One region of the Microcystis flos-aquae FACHB-1344 genome, then DNA from elsewhere that is predicted to be linked to it. Evidence: predicted binding sites of a transcription regulator. Region 1 holds the regulator's gene; each other region holds the start of a gene.
The links. Region 1 encodes NtcA, which controls nitrogen genes in cyanobacteria. Its sites were predicted from a motif close to TTTGTANCNNNNGNTACAAA; they were not measured.
Positions count from the first base shown of each region.

Region 2: H6G48_RS22500 (DUF3155 domain-containing protein) is a predicted target of NtcA. The motif match lies at 1,453-1,472, and genes of this name have one in related genera.
Region 3: H6G48_RS04590 (DUF4278 domain-containing protein) is a predicted target of NtcA. The motif match lies at 1,627-1,646, and genes of this name have one in related genera.

Region 1 is NZ_JACJSW010000123.1:1,598-4,880, reverse strand. It holds gene H6G48_RS10280 (Uma2 family endonuclease) at 1-166, shown strand, start outside; gene H6G48_RS10275 (DUF3084 domain-containing protein) at 180-1,667, opposite strand; gene ntcA (global nitrogen regulator NtcA) at 1,675-2,352, opposite strand; gene fabI (enoyl-ACP reductase FabI) at 2,567-3,283, shown strand, end outside.
Region 2 is NZ_JACJSW010000216.1:41,744-45,026, reverse strand. It holds gene H6G48_RS22505 (GAF domain-containing sensor histidine kinase) at 1-1,112, opposite strand, end outside; gene H6G48_RS22500 (DUF3155 domain-containing protein) at 1,500-1,820, shown strand; gene H6G48_RS22495 (S8 family serine peptidase) at 1,968-3,283, opposite strand, start outside.
Region 3 is NZ_JACJSW010000060.1:30,184-33,466, forward strand. It holds gene H6G48_RS04580 (hypothetical protein) at 1-164, opposite strand, end outside; gene H6G48_RS04585 (hypothetical protein) at 290-619, opposite strand; gene H6G48_RS04590 (DUF4278 domain-containing protein) at 1,143-1,535, opposite strand; gene H6G48_RS04595 (FHA domain-containing protein) at 1,690-2,091, opposite strand; gene H6G48_RS04600 (hypothetical protein) at 2,383-2,556, shown strand; gene H6G48_RS04605 (AI-2E family transporter) at 2,578-3,283, shown strand, end outside.

The sequences.
Region 1 (3,283 bases):
CAGTCAAGGGGAGATACTAATAGAATCCTATAGCAAAACCTCAGAAAATAATTGGTTATTACAAGAATACACCCCAGCCAGGGGAATTATATCTCTAGATTCTTTAGGAATTAGCTTAAATCTTGCTGATATTTACGAAGGAATTGATTTTAGTCTCAACTCCTAACTTTAGCTATCTTTTAAGAGGACGTACTAAAAACAATTTTACCATCTTTTACCGCTACCAAACGCAAAGTTAAAGGTCCAGCCGTATTAGTTTTACTAGCAGCAATCGCCTCAAGTGTCTCGATAGAATTACCCGACTTTTTGACTTGACCAATAAAGTTAACTACCGTAGTTAATAAACCATCTTCCACCTGAATTGACCCTAAAACTCCCGCACTTCTAGCGCGAAATTGAGCCGAAGCTAAGAGTAAATCTAACCGCTTTTGTAGGTCTTCTTCTGTCATATTTTGGGGATCAATGGAAACGGCAGCGATTACCTGTTTCTCCTCAAAAACTCTTTGATTGGGAACCACATCAGCAAAGACACGAATCTCGGTTTCTCCTAAGACATAATTACCTGCTGAAAGGATTCTCACCACATATTCTTTACCGTCCTGTAATTGTTGACTTAACTGTTCTACCTGTGCTTTTGTGATCTTAACTAAACGCTGGTCAAAATTAGGCTGATTCGGTTGGGTGGCACGGATAGCATTCATATTCGCTTCTCGCAATAACTTATCAATAACAGTGACAATAGCTTGGGGATCAACAATACGAAAAGCTCCAAAAGATAACACCTGTCCCCGGAAAATAGCGATTTGTTTTTCTCGCAATTCTTGATAGGTTTGATAGTATTGCTCTAAAACTTCCACTTCCCGCTTAAGAAAAGCCATTTGGGTTTCTAAATCTTTTAATTTTCCCTCGCGCTGTTCCAAAGCCAAATTTTTATCCACAATCGAGCGATCGAGTTCTCCAATGCGTTGATCCCGGCGATCAATTTCTAGCTGTAGGGTTTTTTGTTGGGTTTCCAACTGTTGAAGTTGCGCTTGTCTGATTGTTAATAAATTTTGTTGATTAGCCAACTCTTTATCTCTAACTTGAACGGTGGTTTGTAGTTGATTGATTTGACTAGAAAGAATTGATTTTTGTTGGAACAATTGATCCCGTTGACTGATTAACTGTGCCTTTTGATTAGTTAAAATAACTCGTTCATTATTTAAATTAGCCACTTCCTTCCGAAACTTTTCTAACTGTCCCGAAACTAATCGCAAACGTTGACGAGAAGCTTGATAATTTTTGTTAAGAACCTCTAGACGTTTCTGCACAGCTATCTGTTCACTTTTAGCCGTTTTTAACGCCTTTTCCACCTGATTTTTTTGTTCGGTGGTTTTTCTTACCTGACTTTCCAAATCCTTAATAGCGGCACGACGTTCATTTAAAAGACGATCCAGTTCAAAAACCCCTTGACGCAGGGATTTACTAGAAGCAAACAAGACAATTAAAGTCGAGCCGGCGATAAAAATTCCCGTTACAATCGTCATTAAAGTTGCGGTTTGTTTCGGACGCAGATTAAATAAACGCATCCTTTTCTTACCGATACGGCTCCCTATGCGATCGCCAATCACCGCTATCAGACCACCTAAAACCACGATGGCCAAAACCAAAATATAAGCGCTAGTCATCCAGAATTTAAGTAAATTGTTGACTGAGAGCGACGGGATTATGGACGGTAATTTTCTTCTTGTAAATTGAGACCATTTCTTGATCCCGCAGCTCTCCCAATAAACGGGTGACAGTGACGCGGGTAGAACCGATCGCCTCTGCGATCGCTTGGTGAGACAATTTTAGATCAACCCGGATACCATCGGTGGTGGGAACCCCAAAATCACGACAGAGAATCAATAAAAAACTGACCAAACGGGAACCCATATCCCGGTGAGCCAAGGTTTCGATCATCATTTCCGTTTGCAGAATGCGCGAGGACAACCCCTGCAGCATCAACATTGATAAATCGGGATTATTGCGGAGGGACCTTTCTACCTGATCGATCGGGGCCGAGAGTAATTCTACCGGAGTAAAAGCCACGGCATGATAAAAACGATCCGATCGCTGGCCGGTGAGTAAGGATAGCACACCAAAGACGCTATTTTCCCGCAGTAGAGCCACGGTAATTTCTTCTCCCGCTTCATAGACTCGCGACAACTTAACGGCTCCTTTCAGCAAAAAATAGACTCTTTCGGCGGGATCTCCCGGGAAAAAGATCGTTTTGCCACGCTCGAACAATTCCACCACCGGGGGGAAATTGCCGCTGCCGATTCGACGGAACACATCTGCTAGGGGTTTGTCTTGTATTAGGGATAAGTCCATCTCACATCCAAAAAAGGGGAAAATTGTTTTTATTATGCAACGAGTTTCACCTCTATTAAACATAACCGCTCCCTAAACTGGGAAAAGTTTTGGGCGCTTTTTGCCAGACAATGGGGGAGGGGTGATCATTGCTGCCCCGTTATCTGTATCCCTATTATACCGAATCTCGCTGGGGTCGGCTATTGGGGAGATTTTTGTAAGAGAAACGAGAACTATGTTAGATTTAACGGGAAAAAACGCCCTAGTGACAGGAATTGCCAATAATCGCTCGATCGCTTGGGGAATTGCCCAACAACTCCATCAAGCTGGTGCGAATATCGGTGTCACCTATCTCCCCGACGAAAAAGGCCGCTTTGAGAAAAAGGTGCGAGAATTGGCCGATGAACTTAATCCCGCTTTTTATGTCCCCTGCGATGTCCAAAATGACCAACAGGTAGAAGATACTTTCGCTACAGTGGCGGAAAAATGGGGCAAACTGGATATTTTGATTCACTGTCTCGCTTTTGCCGATAAAGAGGGTTTAACGGGCGATTTTACCGCCATCCCTCGGGAAGCTTTCACTAAATCCCTAGATATTAGCACTTTTTCCCTAACCCGTCTAGCTCGATCGGCTAAACCTTTGATGACGGAAGGGGGAAGTATTATCACTCTTACCTATCTCGGTGGTGTCAAGGTAATTCCTAACTATAATTTAATGGGGGTGGCAAAAGCTGGTTTAGAAATGAGTGTTCGCTATTTAGCCGCCGAATTAGGTGGCCAAAAGATCCGAGTTAATGGTATTTCCGCCGGTCCAATTCGCACCTTGGCATCTTCGGCCGTGGGGGGAATTCTTGATATGATCCATCATGTGGAAGAAATCGCTCCTTTACATCGCACGGTGACACAAATTGAAGTGGGAAATACGGCCGCTTTTTTAGCCAGTGATCTTGCT
Region 2 (3,283 bases), on a different contig from region 1:
ATCGCTAAACCCAATCCTGTGCCGGGTATATCTCCCCCTGCTTGCACTCCCCGGTAGTGACGTTGAAAAATTCTTTCTTGATCGCTCCTCGATATACCATAACCCGTGTCTTTAAAAACAATTTCTACACTATTCTTAACATTCTGCACCTCGACGGTGACTTTTCCGCCAGCAGGAGTATATTTGAGGGCATTATCAATTAAATTGCTGAATACTTCCCGCAAACCGGGGATATTGGCGCAAATAAGTGGTATGTCTTCCCCGTGAATCGTTTCTAGACTGAGATTTCTCTCTTTGGCTACGGCCTGGGCCGAAAGGAGCAGCGGATCGAGAAGATCATGGAGATCGATCGGAGTTAGTTGGCCGCTGCCAGCAGGCAAGAGAAAGGCGGTGGGGGAAGATTGCGCTTGCAGGAGAGGAATATCGACGGTGGGGTAATTTTCGCTTTCTTGCTGAATTTGTGCCTCAAATTCGGCGATTAAGTCCCGAACTCGATCGCTTTCCCTCAGGATACCAGTAATGGCGGGATCGTTACCTTCTTCGGCTAAAAGCCTTTTGAGCAGAAGTTTACCAAAGGTTTTTAAAGCGGTGAGGGGATTGCGGATTTGATGGAGAAAGGTATCGAGGCGCTGACGTTGCCATTGTCGATAATAACGTTCTTCTCCTAATTGGCGATCGAGTACACAGGCCAAAGCGAGGGTTTGGGTGATTTTTTCCATCCGGGTTAATTCCCAACTTTGCCAAGGTCGTTTTTCTCTGGTTGTCACCAATAATCCGATCATGCCCTCTTCATACATTAAGGGTAAAAACAAGCGATGACTGCTGACGGTCTCCTGATTACCCCAGAGGTGGGATAAATCTTCTAACTTAACCGCAGTTAACAAGTCTGCCGCCGGTTGCCCCGGTTGTAAGGAAAGCCGCTTTTTTTGGGGAGAAGGGGGGTTAAAAGGCGGATAAACAACGACTGGGATTAAATTACTCGATAAAGGTTCAGTTAAATAAACCGCACTTCTGTCCGTTTCCATTTGCTCTCGCAAAAGTTCCATCTGTGCCTGACACAGGGCAATAAAATCATCACTCAGGGGAGTCCGGGAGGGGGAGGAGAAGGGCATACCAAGAAAGTAAAAAGTAAAAAATCAGAAAACCTAGATACAGCTAGGGTTGCGAGTTTTGTTTCCCAGTTTACATAGGGGAGAATGACCCTCCTCTTGAGTCGAGGGCAGCCAGCAAAAAGCAATTAGGACAAGGGTTTAGCACTATTTTCGGGGTGGATCACGGTATATATTAAAAAAAGTTTAAGAATAATAAGTTTTGTATCGATATTTGTGGGTGTGTTTTTGTAACAAAAACTTAAACCTAGTCTCAGTCTAGCTTCTAGTCAAACTTGTCTGTAATTGGCTTTGTGAGAGACACTTGATTTCTTGGTCTAGAACGGATACAATTGCTACGGCTTTTGTAACTATCATTACAACGATTAGCCAAAACAGGAGGTAATTGGGTTGGCCAGAAAACGGAAACGTAAAAGTCGCCGTCGTCAAGAAGGACGTAAGATACTTGAACTTATACCCCAGTATAGTATTGAAAGTGGCGAAGATAAACCCGTAACTGCGGCGCGTAAGTATATTCAAGCTATAGGCATTAGCCCACCAGCTTTATTGATTGTTAAGCGTAACGAGCATACAACCGATCGCTATTTCTGGGCTGAAAAAGGACTGTTTGGAGCGCAATATGTGGAGGAAAACCACTTCCTTTTCCCAAGTTTGCGCGACCTGCAGCCCCAGCCCCAGCCCGTCAAAGCACCGGTAGCAGTTGCCAAATAATTCCCAGGACTATTAATCGTATCATGGAAAGTAAACTCGTTTACGCAAAAGTAAACGAGTTTTTTTTGTCTGAGATCTAGGAATCAGCCATCAGCTTTTCGCTGATGGCTGAAGGTAAGAAATCTGAGGCTGAAAAACAGCCAAGTTTTAGGCGACATTACCTGCTGTGGCCGTAATAATTTGACGTACTTGAGCATCGGTCAGATTAGGATTGGCACTCAACATTAGGGCCACCACTCCGGCCACATGGGGTGTTGCCATGGAGGTTCCACTCAAGAAACCATAGCCACCATTAGGGATAGTAGAATACACTTGCACGCCTGGAGCGGTGACATAGCTCATCGAAGAATTGGAGCCAGCACGATTGGAGAAGGAAGCCATCTGGTTAGAACTATTAACGGCACCTACGGCAAGACCCCAAGAGGTGGCATTGAAAGCGGGATAACCGGGTTGAGCTGCCCCCGCATTACCGGCGGCCATAACCACGATAACACCGCGACTGCTGGCATACTGGAGGGCCGATTGAACTGCACTGTTAGTGCTACCACCGCCCAAACTCATATTAATCACATCGGCACCGTTGTCCACGGCGTAGCGAATTCCTTGGGCAACGCCACTATAGCTGCCACTACCGGAATCGCTCAAAACTTTCACCGGCATAATTCTGGAATTGTAGGCCACACCAGTGGCTCCGAAACCATTATTACCGGCAGCAATGGTTCCCGCCACATGAGTACCATGGCGGTTGCCATCTAAAGTGTTATTATTGCCATTGGCAAAGTTCCAGCCATAAACGTCATCAACGTAACCGTTGCCATCGTTATCAAGCCCATCATTGGCAATTTCGCCCGCATTCGTCCAAATATTGCCCGCTAAGTCGGCATGATTGCGGTCAACTCCTGTATCTAGTACAGCAACGACGATTCCTTGTCCTGTATAACCTCTTGCCCAAGCTTCCGGAGCATTAACTAAGTTAACCCCCCAGTCATTAGCACCACCAAAAGTGGGAACATTGGCAAAAGTACTTTGATTCAAGGCTCCGGCGACGGCTGCTGCGGCATTAACTAAACCGTATCCTGAAGTGGCACTATATCCGGGTACAACTGTGGCTGTGGTCGCCGACAGGGTTAAGTTATAGTTAGTGCTGCCACTCCAGGGATAAACCCAGACATAGTAAGTACCCGCATTCAGTTGACCAGTAATACTCTCACTGATGTTACTGCCATTAGTGGAGCTAGTAATCTCATTGCCATTACTATCTAATAAGGACACATCGGCATCGGCACTTAATCCCGTTAAATTGAGGCTAAAGTCGCTACTGTTGCCTAAACTGAAACGATAGTAATCATTGGTGTCTGTAGAACCAACAAAATCACTGTAGCTGGTGGGAGTCGCTCCAATGGTGATATCACGCGCCGTTGCTAAGGTATTGCCAGCGTTATCAGGACTCCCCGCAGTGGCAG
Region 3 (3,283 bases), on a different contig from region 1:
AAGGCTTGTTTTGTTTGGGGTCCATAAATGCCATCAACACCATTAGCAGGAAGCAATCCGAGAACTTGCAAACGGGTCTGAACTTCTCGGCAAAGTTCGGAGTCTCCTGCTAAGGAATCAATGGGTTTAACGAGGTTTTGTTGAATGATGTCTTCTAATTTCATGGTGTTTATTTTCCAGTTCAGATTTTCCGATGGTGATCTTGGTTGTTTGGGCTGTTTTTGTATTTCCTGAGTCAGGAATTATAAGAGTGATAAATTGCTTGAATTTTTCATTCCTTGCAAAATTTTTATCCCGTATTTGTTCCCTCAGAAATATGACCTTGTTCTGGGTTTGTGCTAGACCAGAGAACCATATTGTGGGTATTAACATCCTCCTGTAACCAGTCAAATACAGACTGAGGATTTGTCGCTGCAATCGCCACTACATATTGAGGATTATTTGTTGTTAGATTTTGACCTTTAGCGACGCACATAATATTGTCCCAGACTTGACTTTTGGGATCGTGATCATAAATAACAGAACCCCAAACTATCGTCCATTGACCGATTTTTGTTAGGACATTAGAATCCGCCAAATCAGCTATTAATTTGTTACTATCACCGATATTAGCAAACATCGAAAGACAGAAAAGAAAGATAATTCTTTAAAAGTGTAGGAAAGTTGAAGGAACTATTGGGAGGAATTTTCGGCAAATTTATGACTGGACTTCTATGTATATCTGTACTAGCTATAGCTAAAAGTCTTACAGAGCCTGAGTTAAAGTTATGTAATACTAACAGACTACTGGACGCAAACTCCTGAAGTTCTTACGCAGATAGGGTTTAAAGCCAAATTTTTCCAATTTGACCTTTCCAGCACTATAGCTTGTTTCGGGATGGACTACAGGGCAATCGCACACAATTCTTAACATTTTTCGACTTTGGACAAGGAAAAAAAAGATTTTTTGCCTAAATTTTACCCAAATCTAATTGGGGTTGGCTGCATAAATCTAAAAATCTTGTTGGATAATATCTTGAGGCTTTTTTAAAATCAAAAAGTGCCGGCCCTGGGAGTGAGCGGGGGGAAGATTTAGGCATTTTTGCGCCCAAAAATATTCCCCCCAGCAAAACCGGGGGGAAAGTGGTAAAAAAACTGCTAATTTAGCAGTTTAAGGCTAAGTCTTGGGATTCTTTTTTCAAGAGATTAACGAGGGTTTCGTCACCATTCTCTTGAGCGATTTGTAAACGACGTTCCAGACGACGACGAATATTGTTCAGATGGATGCTAGAAAGGGTTTCCTCTTGGACAACAACAGGGGGTTTGACAACGGGCAACGGACAAGTGTTTGGGGTGACTTGCCCAGCAAGATGAGGACGGGTGCTGTAGGCAACTCCACGATACTGACGATGCAGTTTCGGTTCTAATTGGAGCATATGGCGAGGATAATGGTGATTCCAGTCTTGACCTCGGTATTTACCGCCGATATCTCCAGTCTTCATCTCCAAGGGGAGAGAATCCCTTTCGTACTTAACTCCTCGATAGGCTAACGTCATATCACCGACTCCCTGCAATGCTTTAAAGTGACTTTAATCCCCCTTGTCGTCCCTATATAGGGACAACAAATGAAAAGATCTTATTTATTATTCTGTATCTATTTTTACATTTTGTTAGGGAAATTGAAAAAACTTTATAAAAATTTAATATTTTCTAGCTGGCGATAGTATCCTTTTCTGGCTGGGTTTGGTCGCCCACCAAAGGAGCCTCTAGGGGTTTGAGGATTAATTTTGGTTGCTCGTCCTCATCGATGAGACGAATTTGAATTTGCGGGCCAGAGGTGGCTAAACGAACCACCATACCATCGACGACGGCGGTTTTCTCGATCGGTTTGCCATTGACAAACGTCCCATTTGCCCCTAAATTTTCCAATTCCCAATCATCGTGATCATCATTATGGCGGATTTCTAAGTGCCGCCTCGAAACCACAGCACTATAGAGAACTACATGATTATCCAGCGCCCTGCCGATGAGAATGGTTGATTGATCATTGTCAAATTGCCAATGTTGTAGGGGCGTGGCTTGACTGGGGTGTAAAAGAGTTAAAGTGATCACGGTGACTATTTGCGGCACGATAGGGGCGGTGGACAGGGTAAATCTTGCTGTCAAGATTCATCCTTGCCATTAAGTCTTAAGTCCTAGCAATGAATATCTCTAGTTAATTGACCAAGCCTTTTCTTTCCATTGTCTCACACTTTCCCGTTCCCTCAGAACCGACCTCCCCCAGAAAATCTAGCCCCTTCGCCCTAGTATTAATAAAACTGATGGGGTATGATTTCCACATTTTGAGCAATTTTTAACCTCTTCAGGGATAAGATAGTGCTGGTGTCACCTAAACATTGATCTATGAGCGGCTTTATTATAAAAATAATCTTGATATCGGCTTTGATTGCCCTGGGAATTAAATATCTTGCCCCTTTATTATCGATCGCTCCCAGTCCTCTTAACACTTTAATTCTGGTTTTTACTCCTTTTCTGCTCACGGTTTTTGCCCTCTGGAGACGGACAATAACTGATTAGGAATTTTTCTCCTTACTCATCATGACTTTTGGCAGCAGCCTCGGTTTAGTTCTGTTAGTCTTTTGTCTGTTGATTCTCTGGCAGATTCGACAGATTCTCTTATTATTATTGATGGCGATTCTTCTGGCTCAGATTTTAAATTTGGCTGTGACTTGGTGGCAGCGTCATCACCTCAAGCGTTCCTACGCCCTAATTATCACTCTTTTTGGCTTCTTTATTGGTATTATCGGTATGTTTGTGGGGATTATACCCGCTTTAGTCCAACAATTTCGCCAATTATTTAGTTTATTACCCCAAGCTATAGAAAGACTCTGGGGACAAGTCCATAGTCTTGAGGATTATCTCGATCCTAGTCTGGCCACTGTCTTACCTGACTTTAAAACACTGCTCGCTCAATTACAACCCCTGATTAACCAAATTGCTGGCCGGGGTTTAAGCATTTTTTACGGTACTTTCGGCATTATCCTCAGCTTACTGCTAATTGTTGCCCTGGGCTTGATGATTCTCGCCGATCCTGCCGCTTACTACCGTTGTTTTCTGCGTTTATTTCCTGCTTTCTACCGTTCTAGGGTACGATCGATCCTAGAACAGTGCGATCAAGATTTAAAAGCTTGGCTGAAAGGGATTTTCTGTCATATGTTGATTATGACCTTGGGCAGTTGCCTGGGTCTATCCCTGATCGGCATTCCCCTCGCTTTTTCCCAATCTATTCTCGCGGGATTTCTCA